Regions from separate parts of the Neobacillus sp. genome, predicted to be linked through region 3. Evidence: riboswitches for the same ligand, from Rfam matches in the RefSeq annotation. Region 3 holds a riboswitch; each other region holds the start of a gene.
The links. A riboswitch is a leader RNA that binds a small molecule or an ion and turns the genes downstream of it on or off. The one in region 3 is predicted to bind S-adenosylmethionine.

Region 1: it holds a riboswitch for S-adenosylmethionine, as region 3 does, so the genes downstream of both, metK (methionine adenosyltransferase) here and RTR43_RS07925 (YezD family protein) in region 3, are expected to answer to the same signal.
Region 2: it holds a riboswitch for S-adenosylmethionine, as region 3 does, so the genes downstream of both, mtnW (2,3-diketo-5-methylthiopentyl-1-phosphate enolase) here and RTR43_RS07925 (YezD family protein) in region 3, are expected to answer to the same signal.
Region 4: it holds a riboswitch for S-adenosylmethionine, as region 3 does, so the genes downstream of both, RTR43_RS00630 (O-acetylhomoserine aminocarboxypropyltransferase/cysteine synthase family protein) here and RTR43_RS07925 (YezD family protein) in region 3, are expected to answer to the same signal.

What each region holds. Positions count from the first base shown of each region.
Region 1 covers NZ_DALZYO010000005.1:43,654-47,841, reverse strand. The annotation lists gene metK (methionine adenosyltransferase) at 351-1,550, opposite strand; SAM riboswitch class I at 1,751-1,889, opposite strand; gene pckA (phosphoenolpyruvate carboxykinase (ATP)) at 2,175-3,761, shown strand; gene RTR43_RS04140 (hypothetical protein) at 3,826-4,188, opposite strand, start outside.
Region 2 covers NZ_DALZYO010000021.1:50,852-55,039, forward strand. The annotation lists gene RTR43_RS14145 (methylthioribulose 1-phosphate dehydratase) at 1-23, opposite strand, end outside; gene RTR43_RS14150 (2-hydroxy-3-keto-5-methylthiopentenyl-1-phosphate phosphatase) at 17-691, opposite strand; gene mtnW (2,3-diketo-5-methylthiopentyl-1-phosphate enolase) at 692-1,903, opposite strand; SAM riboswitch class I at 1,976-2,082, opposite strand; gene RTR43_RS14160 (pyridoxal phosphate-dependent aminotransferase) at 2,161-3,339, opposite strand; gene RTR43_RS14165 (carbon-nitrogen family hydrolase) at 3,458-4,188, shown strand, end outside.
Region 3 covers NZ_DALZYO010000010.1:105,577-109,764, forward strand. The annotation lists gene RTR43_RS07915 (immune inhibitor A domain-containing protein) at 1-650, opposite strand, end outside; partial or broken gene RTR43_RS07920 (C40 family peptidase) at 1,184-1,555, opposite strand; SAM riboswitch class I at 2,347-2,448, shown strand; gene RTR43_RS07925 (YezD family protein) at 2,513-2,668, shown strand; gene RTR43_RS07930 (phosphoadenylyl-sulfate reductase) at 2,750-3,466, shown strand; gene RTR43_RS07935 (sulfate permease) at 3,633-4,188, shown strand, end outside.
Region 4 covers NZ_DALZYO010000001.1:123,602-127,789, reverse strand. The annotation lists gene RTR43_RS00635 (methionine ABC transporter ATP-binding protein) at 1-176, opposite strand, end outside; SAM riboswitch class I at 340-448, opposite strand; gene RTR43_RS00630 (O-acetylhomoserine aminocarboxypropyltransferase/cysteine synthase family protein) at 581-1,897, opposite strand; SAM riboswitch class I at 1,963-2,065, opposite strand; gene RTR43_RS00625 (SCP2 sterol-binding domain-containing protein) at 2,146-2,502, opposite strand; gene RTR43_RS00620 (thioredoxin family protein) at 2,715-3,023, opposite strand; gene RTR43_RS00615 (toprim domain-containing protein) at 3,031-3,387, opposite strand; gene gcvH (glycine cleavage system protein GcvH) at 3,624-4,007, opposite strand; gene RTR43_RS00605 (arsenate reductase family protein) at 4,093-4,188, opposite strand, start outside.

The DNA.
Region 1 (4,188 bases), on a different contig from region 3:
AGAAATTTGGTGTACCTTCATTTTTCACTTCTATTGACCTACTTAAACATTTTATTCATTGGTACCAATATACTGAACAAGAAAATAGATAAAGTAAACTCCCCGATTTGCAAGCCGTTAGGCGACGACAGAGGCGTAGTTGCCCTTATGCCTGAAAGGAAAGTAATACTTTCCTTTCCTTTCGGCCGAAAAATAGAAAAGAGAGTTACATATGAAATGCAACTCCCCTTCCCATTTGTCTAGCTCCAGCGCCTAGGGGCTCAAGGAGACTAATCTCTGGCTTCGCTTTGCTTGCCAGTCGATAATTCGCCCTATCTCACCCCTGGTCAAGGCGCTTCCGCTTTTCTTGTTTATAGATTTGCTTGCTGGCGTAAAGTATCAGCTTTATCTGTAAGCTCCCATGGAAGCTCTACATCTGTACGGCCAAAGTGACCGTAAGCTGCTGTTTGTTGGTAAATTGGACGGCGTAGGTCCAGCATGTTAATGATTCCGGCAGGGCGCAGGTCAAAGTTTTTACTTACTAAGTCAACTAAAACCTCTTCACTTACCTTTCCAGTTCCAAACGTATCAACAGAGATGGAAACCGGTCTTGCTACACCAATTGCATAAGCAAGTTGAACTTCAACTTTTTCAGCAAGGCCTGCAGCAACGATGTTTTTAGCTACATAACGAGCCGCATAGGCTGCAGAACGGTCAACCTTTGTAGGATCCTTACCAGAGAAGGCACCACCGCCATGACGAGCATATCCGCCATACGTATCAACAATGATCTTACGACCGGTTAAGCCTGCATCCCCTTGTGGTCCGCCGATAACGAAACGGCCTGTTGGGTTAATGAAATATTTCGTGTTTTCATCGATTAGTTCTTGAGGAACAACTGGATTGATAACATATTCTTTCAGGTTACGTTGAATTTGCTCTAACGTTACCTCCGGATTATGTTGAGTTGAGATAACAATTGTATCAATGCGGACGGGCTTGTCATTTTCATCATACTCAACCGTAACTTGAGTTTTTCCGTCTGGACGAAGGTATTCAAGAACCTTATCCTTACGCACCTCTGTTAATCGGCGAGCAAGCTTGTGTGCTAGTGAAATCGGAAGAGGCATAAGCTCTTTTGTTTCATTACAAGCAAAACCAAACATTAAACCTTGGTCTCCTGCCCCAATTGCTTCGATTTCTTCATCAGACATTAAGCCTTCACGTGCTTCAAGCGCTTGGTCAACACCCATGGCAATGTCAGGACTCTGTTCACCAATCGAGGTTAAAACAGCACAAGTCTCGGAGTCAAAGCCGTATTTAGCACGATCGTAACCGATCCCTTTAATTGTTTCACGAACAATCTTCGGAATATCCACGTAAGTAGAGGTTGTGATTTCGCCAGCAACTAGAACTAATCCGGTCGTTACTGAGGTTTCAGCAGCTACACGAGCATTAGCATCCTTCGCTAAAATAGCATCTAAAATGGAATCAGAAATTTGGTCACATATCTTGTCAGGATGACCTTCCGTTACTGATTCAGAAGTGAACAAACGACGTTTTGTTGACATCTGAAATCCTCCTATAATATGAGATAATCGAGGTTTTATGAAGGTTACAGGAATACTTCTTGAACCTCGTGATTGATACGGTACTCATTCCCTTAGTATGAAATAAACAAAGGATTTTTATTAGAAACTCTTTTCATAAAAGGACTTATACAAAACAAAAAACCTTACCACTATGAGGAAAGGTTGTTCCGGGCCTTTCACTCTTATCGTTCAAGACATGAGCCTTGCGTCAGATTAGCACCTTCGCACTTGAAAAGGAACTGTTATGCAGTCATCCTTTTCGTTTAGCAGGTTGCTGGGTTTCATTGGGCCTGTCCCTCCACCAGCTCGGGATAAGAGAGTATCCGTTCAAATCAGAATATTACTCTACAATGGCGAACATTGTCAATGAGTTTTTTAAAGAAATATCTAGCAACTTCGTAAATGAACTGTTCTAGAGATTGCCTTCATTTTTTCATTTATATTCAAAAATCAACTATTTGTCATTACCGTTTTAAATTTTTTCGAATAATGTATAAAACACTACTCAATTCCATTGAATAGTATAGACTATTAGAATTAATGTGTTATACTATTTACTAATATTAATAATATAAAAACCCTAATAAAGGAAGGTTTCTTTAAATGAATTCTGTTCATATTCCAAATGAATTAAGCCACTTGTTAAACGAAAGCAATAGCCATGTCCAATTATCTGTACCTCAAATAGTTGAAAAAATCTTAAGTCGTAACGAAGGAACCTTAACCTCAACTGGAGCAGTTCGTGTCTCAACCGGTAAATATACAGGACGATCACCAAAAGATAAATTTATTGTAATGGAAGAGTCCACGAAGGATAAAATTGCTTGGGGTTCATTAAATCAACCTATTTCTGAGGAAGTATTTACTAATTTGTATCATAAAGTTCTAGATCATTTAAAACAACTTAATGAAATTTTTGTGTTTAAAGGCTTTGCCGGTGCTGATAAAAAATCCCGTTTGCCCATCCAAGTTATCAATGAATTGGCTTGGCATAATTTATTTGCCCAGCAATTATTTATTCGCCCAACTGCAGACGAACTGCTAGACCATGACCATGGATTCACTGTTATTTCTGCCCCCCATTTCAAGGCAGATCCAGCTATTGATGGAACAAACTCAGAAACTTTTATTATTATCTCTTTTGAACGCAGAATCGTTTTAATCGGAGGAACCGAGTACGCAGGTGAAATGAAAAAATCGATTTTTTCTGTGATGAATTATTTGTTGCCTGAAAACAATATTTTTTCGATGCACTGTTCAGCAAATGTAGGGGTAGAAGGTGATGTCGCTCTCTTCTTCGGGTTATCCGGCACAGGAAAAACAACCTTATCCGCTGATCCGAATCGTCGTTTAATTGGTGATGATGAACATGGCTGGTCTTCTAATGGTGTTTTTAATATTGAGGGCGGCTGTTATGCCAAATGCATCAATCTTTCCCGCGAAAAAGAACCGCAAATTTTTGATGCCATTCGTTTTGGTACAGTCCTTGAAAATGTGGTCATGAATCAAAAATCGAGAATTCCTGATTATGATGATGGAACGTTGACAGAAAACACAAGGGCAGCCTACCCAATTCAAGCGATTGATAATATTGTGCAGCCTAGTATTGCCGGTCATCCCAACACAATTGTCTTCTTAACAGCTGACGCGTTCGGAGTATTGCCACCAATTGCAAAATTAACGAAGGAACAAGCGATGTATCACTTCTTAAGTGGCTATACCTCAAAGCTTGCCGGAACTGAGCGTGGTGTAACATCTCCAGAGGCAACCTTCTCCACCTGCTTTGGTGCGCCATTCCTGCCGTTACCTGCGACCCGTTACGCAGAAATGCTTGGTGAAAAAATTCTTGAGCACAATGTAAATGTCTTTCTTGTGAATACCGGCTGGACTGGTGGAGAATATGGTGTCGGCAACCGGATGAAGCTTATGTTCACAAGAGCAATGGTTCAGGCAGCTCTTGAAGGTGAACTAAACCTTGTTGAAACGGTCAAAGACGAAATCTTTGGCTTAAATATTCCGCTTCATATTGCCGGTGTTCCTGACGAAGTTCTTCAGCCGAATAAAACATGGGCAGACCCAGAGGGCTATGAAAAGAAAGCAAAGGAACTGGCAGCAAAGTTCCGGGAGAATTTTAAGAAATTCACCAATGTTGCCGCTGAAATTGAAGAAAAAGGCGGACCGATTGCTTAAAATATTTGAACCATGTTATCAACTCAAAAAGCGATTCCATTCAAGAATCGCTTTCTTTAGTTTTTTAATCTGAAGGCTTTCCAACTCTAACAAAATTCGAATCCCCCATTACGCCAAAACTATATTTACCACTCTTTTCAATTCGGAAATCTCCTTTGTACATAGAAGTCTTTCTTCCATCTTCAGAAGTGGAATCTGTTTGATGTCTAAAAGTAAACTTGGAGATGTCAGTTGGCTCATCTTCATTAATGATCTCTAATTCGATTTCTTCAGGCAGGTTTTCCCCCACAACCTCAATGTAAGCATCCTGATAAGACTTGGCATACAAATCTTCTTGGGAAATCAATAATGTTGCATTACCGCCGAGTAAGACATAATGGTCCTTTACATTAATAGTAAATTTACCAATTTTCTTCTGCTTACCCGA
Region 2 (4,188 bases), on a different contig from region 3:
TCAATCCATCTTTCCTTTAGCATGTTAGCTCACCCACCTCAATTCTTTTTTTGATTTCTTCGATGCAATCAAAAAATGTATGGAACCCTTTATGGTTAATCCCCCATTCCAAGCATTTTTCCTGAAGTAAATCCCGCGCCAGGACAAAGTCAGCATGTTTGGCTGCCTCAAGATCTGTTACTGAATCGCCAATTACAATTTTAAAGCTTTCTTTAGAATGGCTCAATTTACGTATAACACTCGGTTTACAGCAGCCGCAATCATTGGTACATAATAAATCGCACTTATGTGGCCAAAGAATCTTTATCGTCTCACCTGAAAAATCTGATTCATTGCAAAAGACTCCATCAAACGACCCGTATTTTGCTAAAATCGGAAAAACAAAGAAATCGATACCTCCGCTAACAATATAAAATGGAATCCCCTCATTACATGTAAATTCAACAAACTCTTTGAATCCTGCACGAATCTTAGCATTTTTTATTGCAAATGATGTAATTTCTTCCTTTAAGTGGCTTGGTAATAGGGAAAATAATTTTCCTACTCCCTCATTGATTGAAATCTGACGGGAGAGGATTTGATCTTTAATGAGCTCCCATTCAGGAGGGGCAAATTTTTTCATAATCGCAATGATATTATCACTTTCCGTTACTGTTCCATCAAAGTCACAATAAATTACTGGCTTTGTCATTTAGGCAGTCACCTCGGCATTTCCCCAAAGCTTTAGTGCCTTCTTAAGTTCAGGATTCTCTTCAGCACCCTCCACTAACAACTTACCCTTAAGATTAGTTTCAATCGCCTGACGGAATGCCTTACAGCCGCCACGGGCTCCATCTGGGTGGCCATGGACTCCACCACCTGCGTTAATCACAGAATCAATCCCAAAATCCCGAATTAATAAAGGTACTAATCCTGGATGTATTCCCGCCGATGGAACAGGAAATGACTTTTTAAATAAGTCATCTTCTGTTAACTCCCTAGCAATTGAGAGGGCGGAAGTTTTATCTAATGCTACCGTTCCATACGGGGATGGGAAAAGCGATAAATCAGCTCCTGCATATCTTAGCAGCTTTCCAAGTAGCAGAGAGTTTGACATGCCATAATCAGGAGAAGAGGTATATGCCCCGCTCACAGCAGGATGTGCCATAAGAGGAAGGCCAATTTCATTGTCCTCTCTTAAATCCTGAAGGACATCAAGACCATAGGCAAACACATTAAACAATAATAAATCTGCTCCTACCTCGGCAGCTCGCTTAGCTTTATCCTTCAGCCCTGATGTTCTTCCAGTGAGGTTAACTGCATAGATAGTTCTGTGACCTGTTTGGTCCTGGACTTCCTGTAATACCTGTTTTCCCAGAGTTATTCTTTTTTCAAAGGGAGTTAATTCATTTTCAAAAAGGATTTCATCATCCTTTACCAAATCAACACCGCCCAGGGCTTGCTTCCTTAACTGCTCGGCTAAAAAGGTGAGATCTTTACCCAATACTCCTTTAAAAATGCTCATTAATAGCGGTCTGTCATAAACATTTAGTGTCTCACGCAGGCCGGTAATCCCAAATCTCGGGCCCGGAAACAACCGCTTTAATCCAACATCAAATTGCAAATCTACTAATTTTATTTTTCCATCCAATGAAAGCTTCCCGAAAACTGTGGTTAAAATGGCTGGTAAGTCATTGGAGAAGTTAATCGTTGGATAGGCAATCCGGATAAGAGATTGATCCTCTTTTTCAGATGGTAACCCCTCAATCGAAACAACTCGACCTTTATGTTTGCGCAATTGACTTTGTTCTATTTCAGGCAAATTCGTCCATGAACCAACTGTTAACCCAAGGGCAATGTCCTCTGCTTTTTTTTCTGGATATTTTTCATCATGTAAGAGATATGTTGCAATTAATTCACTCAAAACTGATCATCCTTTCGGTAAAACATAAAAAACCTCTTCGAAAAGAAGAGGTTAGCATAACAAACTAACATCTTCTCATCTTTCAGCTTATTGCTGCAAGAATTAGCACCGTGCTTAAACTTGTTAAGTCGGTTGCCGGGCTTCATCGGGCTTTTCCCTCCGCCTGCTCTTGATAAGAAAACGATTCGTATATATTCACTTTTTCACAGTGTTTAACTTTATTTTGGATTATCACAAGAAAAGGTTAAAATGTCAACCTATTTTTCAAAAATTTCTAAATCACTTATTCTTCTGACGGCTTCCTTTAATTGCTCCTCGGATGATAATAGCCCTACTCGGACATATCCTTCGCCAAATTTGCCAAAGCCTATTCCCGGTGCAACCATGATATGTGCTTGTTCCAGAAGAATAGTGGCAAACTGCTCGGATGAAAACTCCTCTGGTATCTTTAACCAGGCAAAAAATGATCCTTTTGGTGAGCTGACATTCCATCCTAGCGAATGAAGACCCTCAATCAAAACATTTCGTCTACGTTCATACAGATCGTTTAATTCCTTCACACAATCCTGCGATCCCGTTAATGCTTCTGCCGCTGCCTCCTGTACCGCTCCAAATAAACTGACGTATAAATGGTCTTGTAAAAGTTCAATTGCTGAAATGATACTCTCATTACCTATTGCAAAACCAACTCTCCAGCCCGCCATATTAAAGGTTTTGGACAGAGTATATATTTCGATTCCTACCTCTTTTGCACCTTCAGACTGTAAAAAGCTTAATGGTTTATTACCATCAAATCCAATGGCCCCATATGCGAAATCATGAACGACACAAATTTCATGTTCCCGAGCAAGCTTGACGGTTTCTTCGAAAAACTCTGCAGTAGCTGTTGCACCGGTTGGATTATTTGGATAATTGAGGAACATTAATTTTGCTTTGGATAAAGTATCTGTTTTTAGTTCTTGATAATCCGGTAAGAATCTATTTTCCTCTCTTAATGGCATGGTAGCCATTTTCGCCTTCGCTAATGCGACCCCAGACCAATAATCAGGGTAACCTGGGTCGGGAACCAGGATGGTATCACCTGGATTTAAAAAACACTGTGGAATTTCGACTAGACCCGCTTTACCGCCAAATAATATGGCCACCTCTTTATCCGGATCAATGGTAACGCCATATTCCCTTTGATAAAAATCTGCAGCAGCTTGTATTAAGTAACCATGTCCTTGAAATGGCGAATATTTATGGTTTCGCGGATTAGCGGCTGCTTCCTGAAGCTTTGCCACAATATGTGGTGGTGTTGGCTGATCTGGATTGCCTTGTCCTAAGTTAATTACATCATGGCCCTGGGCACTATATTCACCCACTTTTTTAACAAGACCAGCAAAAAATTGTTTTGGCAGACTATTTAAAAGTTCCGATTGTGGAAATTGCATCATTGTTCACACCTGCTTAATTATTTTTCAAATTTTTGTTGAATTTCTAGTCACAAATGTTATAACTTTTATAATACCTTGTAAAGGGAAAATTTCGAAATTTCAAAAGAGGTGAAGATTCTTGAAACTAAAGATTTCTTGTCTACAAATGGATATCGCCTTTGGAAATCCACAGAAAAACTTTGAAATTGCCAACGAGCTTTTTGAAAAAGCAGTTACTGATAATCCAGATATTATTGTCCTTCCAGAACTATGGACAACGGGCTATGATTTGAACCGACTTGCAGAAATTGCAGATATCGATGCTAAACAAACAATCGATTATCTGCAAAAAGTAGCGAAAAAGTACCAGGTTCATTTGGTCGGCGGTTCTGTCGCAAACCAAGGTGAAAATGGAGTAAAAAATACCCTTCTCGTCATCACCAAAAATGGTCAGCTCGTTCATCAGTATAATAAACTACATTTGTTTAAACTTATGGACGAGCATCTCTTCTTTAAGGCCGGTAACGAAAAAGGGTTATTTGAACTTGAAGACCGTAAGTTTGCGGGCATAATTTGTTATGATATTCGGTTTCCTGAATGGATTCGCAGCCATACTTCCGAAGGGGCTGAAGCATTATTTGTCGTTGCCGAATGGCCAGCACTCCGTCTTGCTCATTGGCGCACTCTCCTGATAGCAAGAGCGATTGAAAATCAATGCTTTGTGATCGGATGTAATCGTTCCGGTGACGACCCAAATAACCTATTTGCCGGACACTCTATTATTATTGATCCTTGGGGAGAGGTAATTTCTGAGGCTGGAGCAGATCAGGAAATCATTACGGCTGAAATCGAATTAGATCAAGTAAGAGA
Region 3 (4,188 bases):
CAAACTCCCGATTCGTCGTAGCCAGCATGGACAATAAAATTAAAATCAAACTTTTCTCCTGAAGCAGCAATATCAGCTTGAGCTTTTGCAACTGCCTCAGTTCTTAGATTTCTTCCTTTGAAACCAGCAGGCATGTTTACTGTTTGCCCGAACTCGTTAAGTCCATCCTCGAATTCATTACCATCCATTTTATAAGGACCGAAGGCTTTAAGTTCGATCTTCCACTTACCGAATGAATTCTCTCTCCAGTATTCATTTACTGTTCGGTAGTTATTAGATGGTGAAGGCTTGTTGAGAAAATCTTCCCAAAACTTGCCGAGCTGATTGCGAGGTATATTTCCAGTACCAATTGGGTTACCGGCTATCTCCGAGCCTACAGGTTGGCTTAAGATAAACTCTCTGTCTTGGAAATCTACAATGATTAGTGTACCCTTGATGACCCTTTCTGCTTTAATGTTTGCAGTGTTCCAGTCAACCCCAGGAACGGGACGGTAATCATTCCACGTCATATCCCTTGGAAGAGTCCAAGACTGGGAGTCAACCGGTTGGGGGAAATCTGATAATCCCGGTTGTGCAGCGTAGACTGTCGAAGATACTGCCACAGTCAAAAAACTAACCAAAAAAATGAGAGTCCTCTTCAATTTCCTCAATCCATCAACCTCCTAAAATAGTAATATGTACATGTAAATGATAACATTATTTCAATAATCGAAATATATACAAAAGTCTGAATTTATAATAGTTAATTAGTCCTAAATCGCTGGAAAACCCAGTTTTATTAGCTTCCAAATAATGAAAGCAAGGGAAGAAAAGTATTCACTTTTCAAGTTATACATCTATTAATGGTGCGGCATTAGGGAAGGTCCTTTAAAAAGTTAGCAGTTTACTTGATAGAAAACATCTCATAATAGTAGATGGTTTTATCTATTTTTTAATAGTAATAGGAGAGATTAGGGCTTTAAACAAGACCAAATTGGCCTAACATTAAGGTCCTAGATAAAAAAACTATTTCTGGTTCCTCTATAGACTTAAATTGACAAAACTAGTTTCTAAAAGTTGTAATTTCACGTAAAAATTCCATTTTTCAACAATCGGGATGTCTAGTGACTGTGATCCATGTTTAGCGAATCAACAGCTTAAAAAGACAGTGTTATTCCCAGTTGTAAAAAGTAAGCCTTTTTTCTTAAATTCGAATGACATGCCCCTTAAAGGCGTTTTTCCAATAACTATTTGTCATTTCTACTATAGCGACACCGGTAGAGCTTTGTGAGCCAATGAATTTTCCATTTCCAATATAAATACCTACATGTCCGTCTTTTTTATACGTATCAAAAAACACTAAATCTCCGGGCTGCATTTCTTGTGGAGAAATCTGACGCCCTTCCTTTTTAATGGCATCTGTATTAGAGCCGATTTCGAGACCCGCTTGTGCAAATGCCCAATGAACAAAGGCGGAGCAATCAAATCTTCCTTTGGCAATATCGTTGGCATTTCTTCCGCCACCAAACACATAAACAGAGTTTCCAATATACTTATTTCCTGCATTGATGACCGTACTTATGTATTCACTTTCAATAGAGGTAGTAGCTTCTTTGTTTGACTGTGCGGTTAACCTTCCATTTAAAACACTAATATCTTCTTCAAGTTTATCGACATCTGACTTATTTATCTTTAATATTTCCTGATTATCCTCTTGAATCTTCGTGGAAAGCAGCTTCATACTGGCAATGTTTCCTTGATAATTAGGAAATTCTGGTTCAGCTGATAATTGATTCGTTTGAGTGGTAGGTAGCTTAATAGGATTCAAATCCTCTTGATTTTGTAACACACCTAACGATTTCGCATTAACCTTTTGGATGAATAAATCGTTCCCAACTGCAGCAAGCATGATGATTAAGCTCAAAAGTGTTAGCATTTTTTTGATCATTTACATCACTACTTTCTTTTTAAAATAATTTAGTTTCATTCTAGTTACTTTACCTTAATTTTCTAAATGTTCATACTATTTACTATATCAAATATTAAGCAATTCATTCTGACAGTTGCGTTACAAGAGTATTACAATTTTATGAAGGAGAGGAGTTTCCATTTGGAACTGCTCGTTTTTTTTACAATCCAATCAAAAAAGTGCTTTCAATTTATTGCTGAATTGTATCAATTGCTAATTCCTTCCTAACAAACTCATAGGCAATTTGATGAAAATGCTTTCTAACATGGACATCGCCCTCCACCTTATTACAATAAAGGTAAAAAAGTTAATGAAAATCCAAAATTTAAAAAATTAAAAAATTTTTATTTACATAAAACCTATTGGTATGATAGGATTAATTTCATCAATTATTAAAACGCTTATCAAGAGTGGCTGAGGGAATGGCCCAATGAAGCCCGGCAACCTGCAAAGCAAGGTGCTAATTCCAGCAAAATGATTTTCATTTTGGATGATAAGGTGTTAACCAGCAGTCATAACGCCTGTCTTAATGTTCATGTTTTATTAAAAGGAGGGCGATTCAAGCTGAAATCAGATGAGAGGGAAGAAATCTTTGCATATCTTGAGAAAATGCTGGTAGCATTAAAATTTGGCTCAATTACACTAATTGTCCAAGATGGAAAAATTGTGCAACTTGAGAAAAATGAAAAGGTTCGTCTTCATTCGAATAAAAATCGCTGACTAGAAAAACTAGAGGCGGTCTCCACCTTATCTGCGTGGGAGGCTGCCTTTTTTTAGTGGGTAAATAGGAGGTTTGAAGCAATGACTGTAACTATAACTTATAAGAATTGGAACCAAATATCTGACAGTTTTTATTATGATGATGAAACAAAAGGAGCACGTTCTGTACTAGAGTGGGCTTACCGGTCTTATCCTGGGGATGAGATTGTATATGCCTCAAGTTTCGGTGCAGAAGCGATTGTGTTGATTGACTTGATTCAGCAGGTTAAACAGGATGCCGATATTGTTTTTTTAGATACAGGATTACACTTTCCGGAAACCTATGAGGTCATTGACAGAATAGAGGAACGTTTCCCGACGTTAAGAATTGAGCGGAAACAACCAAACCTTAGTCTCGACGAACAAGCGGAACGATATGGTTCGGCTTTATGGAAAAGGGAACCCAATCAGTGCTGTAATATCCGAAAAGTCATTCCATTAAGAGAGACGTTGGCAGGAAAACATGCCTGGATCTCGGGGCTTCGCAGAGAACAGTCACTATTAAGGGCAAACACAGAATTCATTAATAAAGATGAAAAATTCCAGAATATTAAAATCTGTCCATTGATTCACTGGACATGGAATGATGTTTGGTCTTACATCAAGAAAAAAGGCCTCCCGTACAACATATTGCATGACCATCACTACCCGAGCATTGGTTGTTTTCCTTGTACCCAACCAACAGGCGCTAGTGGTGATTCACGTGCAGGACGCTGGGCGGGAAGCAACAAAACGGAGTGTGGTTTGCACGATCGCTAATGGAAACTTCAAATAGTAGCGGGGGCGCACACCCTTTTACTATTTGCTGGTTAGACCAATCGGTATTTACAGATCGTTAATCCTTCACATTCCCCTCTAGGTTTTATCAAATTTTTAAGTAAGGGGATTACTGCTCGTTCATGCGGTATAAAGGAGGAATTTTCTTTTGCTTACAATATTGGCTATTACGATAGGATTATTTTTTGCATTGAATATTGGAGCGAGTGGTGCAGCGGCTTCAATGGGTATTTCCTATGGATCAGGTGTGGTTAATAAACGGCTGGCCTTGTTTCTCTGCGGTATCGCTGTATTTCTCGGGGCCTATTTTGGCGGTGGTGAAGTGGTCAAAACAATCGGCAATGGGATTGTCCCTAGCAGCACCTTTACCGTGCCCATTGCCTTGATCGTTTTAGCTTCCGCAGCCTTGTCTTTATTTTTGGCAAATATCTTTGGAATTCCACTTTCTACTAGTGAGGTTGCTGTTGGATCTGTGGTCGGGGCAGGGATCGTTTATCAATCTATATTTCTGAGCAATCTCGTCTGGATTATGTTTTTTTGGCTCCTTACACCTATAGCTGCTTTTGTCATTGCCATCCTTGCTTGCTACCTGTTAAAAGACAAGAGGCTCAAAAGATGGATGGAAGAGCGAAAATCTGTTCCATTCCTTGCCGCTCTTGTGGTAATCATGGGGTTGTTTGAAGCTTTTTCAGCTGGGATGAATA
Region 4 (4,188 bases), on a different contig from region 3:
TCCGTTGGCAGCTCCAGTCCATTCAACATGCGAATCAAGGTGCTTTTTCCAGCACCACTGTAACCAATTACTCCGAAAATTTCTCCTGCTTGTACTTCAAGGTTCACATCATCAACAGCTTTTAACTCACCCTGTTTGGAAGGAAAAATTTTGCGGACATTCTTTATTGAAATCACCTAAATCACCTGCTTCTTATCCGATTTACCTAAAATTCTGAAAGATTCTGTTGGTACATATCTTGTAAATATAGACTTTGACTGTTTTATCGAAAAGATTCTATTTTTAAAAAATAAAAAGCCTCTCTGCACAGGCAGAAAGGCATCATGAAAATAATCCTTTCTCCCATCTCCCAAAGCAATCGCTTTGTGTGAATTGGCACCATTTCAATATAAATATTGACGGTTGCCGGGCTTCATCGGGCACATCCCTCCACCTCTCTTGATAAGAGTTAACAGCATTCTATATTCAATTAACACGTTAAAATGTTTAAGTAATTATATTATGAAAATTATCGTATCACGGATAAAAAGTGGTGTCAACGTAAACTTCTTCATTTTGGGAAAAATTAAATTAGGTAATTTTAGGCATTTGCTTTCAATGAAGCCAAACCGGTTGCTGCCTCAATGGCTGATTCGAGATCTTCAATTAAATCTTCGACATTCTCAATGCCGATGGACAGGCGAATTAAATCCTCAGATACTCCTGCCGATTTGAGACCTTCCGCATCTAATTGCTGATGGGTTGTACTTGCCGGGTGAATGATTAAACTTTTTGCATCCCCAACGTTAGCCACGTGAGCCCATAGTGTAATCGAATCAATCAGTTTAGCACCTGCTTCTTTCCCACCCTTAATACCAAAAATAACCATCGAGCCTGCGCCTTTCGGTAAATACTTTTTGGATAATTCATAATCAGGATGGGATGAATGCCCTGGATAGGAAACCCACTCAACGGCAGGATGATTTACTAAATATTCCACAACCTTTCCTGTATTGGCCACATGCTCCTTCATTCGAACATGAAGGGTTTCAAGTCCAAGTACAAACTGGAACGAATTTTGTGGACTTAAAGCTGGCCCTAAGTCACGTAGTAACTGAACACGTGCTTTGATAATATATGCGACTGCACCTAGAGCCTCGGCATAAACAAGATCATGGTAGCTTGCATCTGGAGTCGTGAAGCCAGGGAACTTCGGTGAATTCCAATCAAATTTCCCGCCATCGACAATGACCCCGCCTGTTGTTGTGCCATTACCTAAGAGCCATTTTGTCGCCGAGTGAATGACAATGTCTGCCCCGTGCTCAATTGGTCTGCAAAGATATGGTGTAGCAAAGGTATTGTCAATAATTAACGGAACCCCGGCCTCATGGGCAATATTCGCTACTTTTTCTATATCAAGAACGCGTAAGCTGGGATTACCGATTGTTTCAGCAAAGACCGCTTTTGTCTTTTCTGTGATCGCCGTGCGGAAATTCTCAGGATTGTCCGCATCGACAAATTTCACTTTAATTCCATACTTTGGAAGAGTAATAGCAAGCAAATTATACGTTCCACCATAGAGATTCGCGGCGGAAACAATTTCATCGCCTGCTTCGGCAAGGTTTAATATCGCTAGCGTAATCGCAGCCATGCCGCTTGCAACCGCGAGTGCTCCGACGCCGCCTTCCAATAGAGCAACTCTTTCTTCAAAAACAGTGGTGGTTGGATTGTGTATCCGAGTGTATATATAACCAGGTTCTTTTAATCCAAATAAGTTAGCCGCATGCTCAGTGTTTTTAAATTGATAGGCATTGTTTTGATAAATAGGAACAGCACGAGCACCTGTCACCGGATCTGGAGACAACCCACCATGAACACTCAATGTTTCAAAACGATACTTCTTTTGATTTTCTCCCATTCCTCTCGCTCCTTTTAACAATGTAATAAACAAAACCCCCGCTTCATAAGAAGAGGGGGTCTCTCTCCTTATCTCCCAGAGTAAAATTACTCTGCTGGATTTAGCACCGTGTTATTAACCGGTTGCCGGGCTTCAAAGGGCCAGTCCCTCCGCCACTCTAGATAAGAATGCTTTATTTAATTGTTTTTATTGATAGAATATTTAAATAATACATTACAGGAAGATTAATTCCGAGTCAATACCTTTGATTAAATTATTTTTGCAAGCTCAGGTTTCTCTGTCTTTGTTAAAAAGAAAATCGATTCGAGCAATAACTTGACCCGTAACGGCGCCGACACCTTTAACTGTCCATTCTTCTCAAGAACCCTTAACCTTTCCTTCCCTGCTAGCAGCTGTTCCATTGCGGTTAAATTTCCACTGATTTCATATTTCGTCTGCGATTCCTCTGACCCCTGGAGGATAAAAATCCCGCCATTTTTTATCACTAAATGAACGGCTTGCTGCTGACAATTTAGTGTCACTCGTAAGTCTCCTTGGAATAATAATTGCTGAACGTGCCCCTGCTCTTTGATATTTTCGAGAAAGGTTTTAACGGTTTCAATCATATCCACCACTCCGGTCAACTTTCATTTACCTAATTATATTCAGCAGCGGGGAGTAGAATCCTTTCATTATTGCTCGACAATTAATTCGCTTTGGTAGAGTTTTTCCAAGCTTTCCTCAGAACTATGTCGGATTTCTATGAACAGAGGCTTATGCCTGATAGAAAGTTATACTTTCCTATCGACAAAAAAAACAGATGCCATAAAGCACCTGTTTAATTCAAATATTCTTTTATTTTTTCCAGCAAGAACGGCACTGAATGAAAAGCGTAAAGCGTTTCTTTCACACTGCCATCTTGCACAAACAGTAGGCATGGTACACTTTCAATCGCCAAATCTTTTGCAAGCTCCGGATGGAAATTTAAGTTCATTTTACCCATTTCCACGACTACCAGCTCAGCAATCACTAAAAGCATTTTCGAAGCTAGCTGACAAGTACCGCATAATGGGGTATAAAAATAAATCAGTCCAGTTCCTTTCTTATCAAGGAAGGCAGAAAATTCACGTTGATTCCATTCATTCATAAGACAACTATCCCATTTCTAAATACTCTGTATGCACATCAATATTAGCTCCCAATAGAACGGTCGCCAAGTGGTGCAAGGGAGCGGTAGCAACCTCTCGATACATTCGATCAATATATATATGTTCAGCTTGTGGAAATTCTCTCTTAAATTGCTTGCGAAGCTTCTCGCCCGCTTTATCTGCATCAACAAGAATATAGATATCCTTGTCTTCGAGGAAGTCAATCCATTCATCTAATTTTGTCATACTGATGGTTCCATTTGTACAAATGATTTCTACTGGTTCCTTCACTACTATTTTTACCTTATTTTTATCTGACTTTCCTTCAACAATAAGAACTTTGTCAACATACGAATCATTCATATCCATCACCTGTAATAGAAGTTGTTTATGTTAACATATTCTAAAATATTGATTACGTGTGCATTCTTCTTAGTATGTTAACTATATCATTATTGTTATGTTAAAAATAGGTATTTGCTCATTGATGTACACTCGTGACCTTCTTTACATTTTATTATAGATTTCCCAATTTTAGCAGAAGAAATAGTGGAAATATAAGAGAAAAAGCACCTTCTTCAGGTGCTTTCCTATGATTATTAGTCTTCCTTAGTCATTTCTTCATATTGTTCTGCAGTCATTAGCTTGTCTAACTCACTGCTATCGGAAAGTTCAACCACAATCATCCAAGCCTTTTCATATGGTGATTCGTTAACAAATTCAGGGCTGTCGCCTAAATCCTCGTTCACTTCTACAACCTTGCCACTGACTGGTGCATAAAGCTCAGAAACTGTTTTAACAGATTCCACACTGCCAAATGGTTCATCAGCAGATATTTCATCGCCCACTTCTGGAAGCTCAACGAAAACGATATCGCCTAATTCGTGCTGTGCAAAATCAGTGATACCGACGCGCACTCTTTCTCCTTCAACCTTTACCCATTCATGTTCTTCAGAATAACGTAATTCTTTTGGTGTACTCATTAGCTAAAATCCCTCCATTGTTTTTTTCTAAAATCTATCATCGAAATAATTCGATTTCCGCTAGTAAATGAGTTAAAAATCCGACTCACAGCCAGATTTTCTCGTACTCTTCCGCTTTAAAGCCCACTGTGACCTGTTCTCCATCAGTTAAAATCGGCCTTTTGATTAACATGCCGTCAGA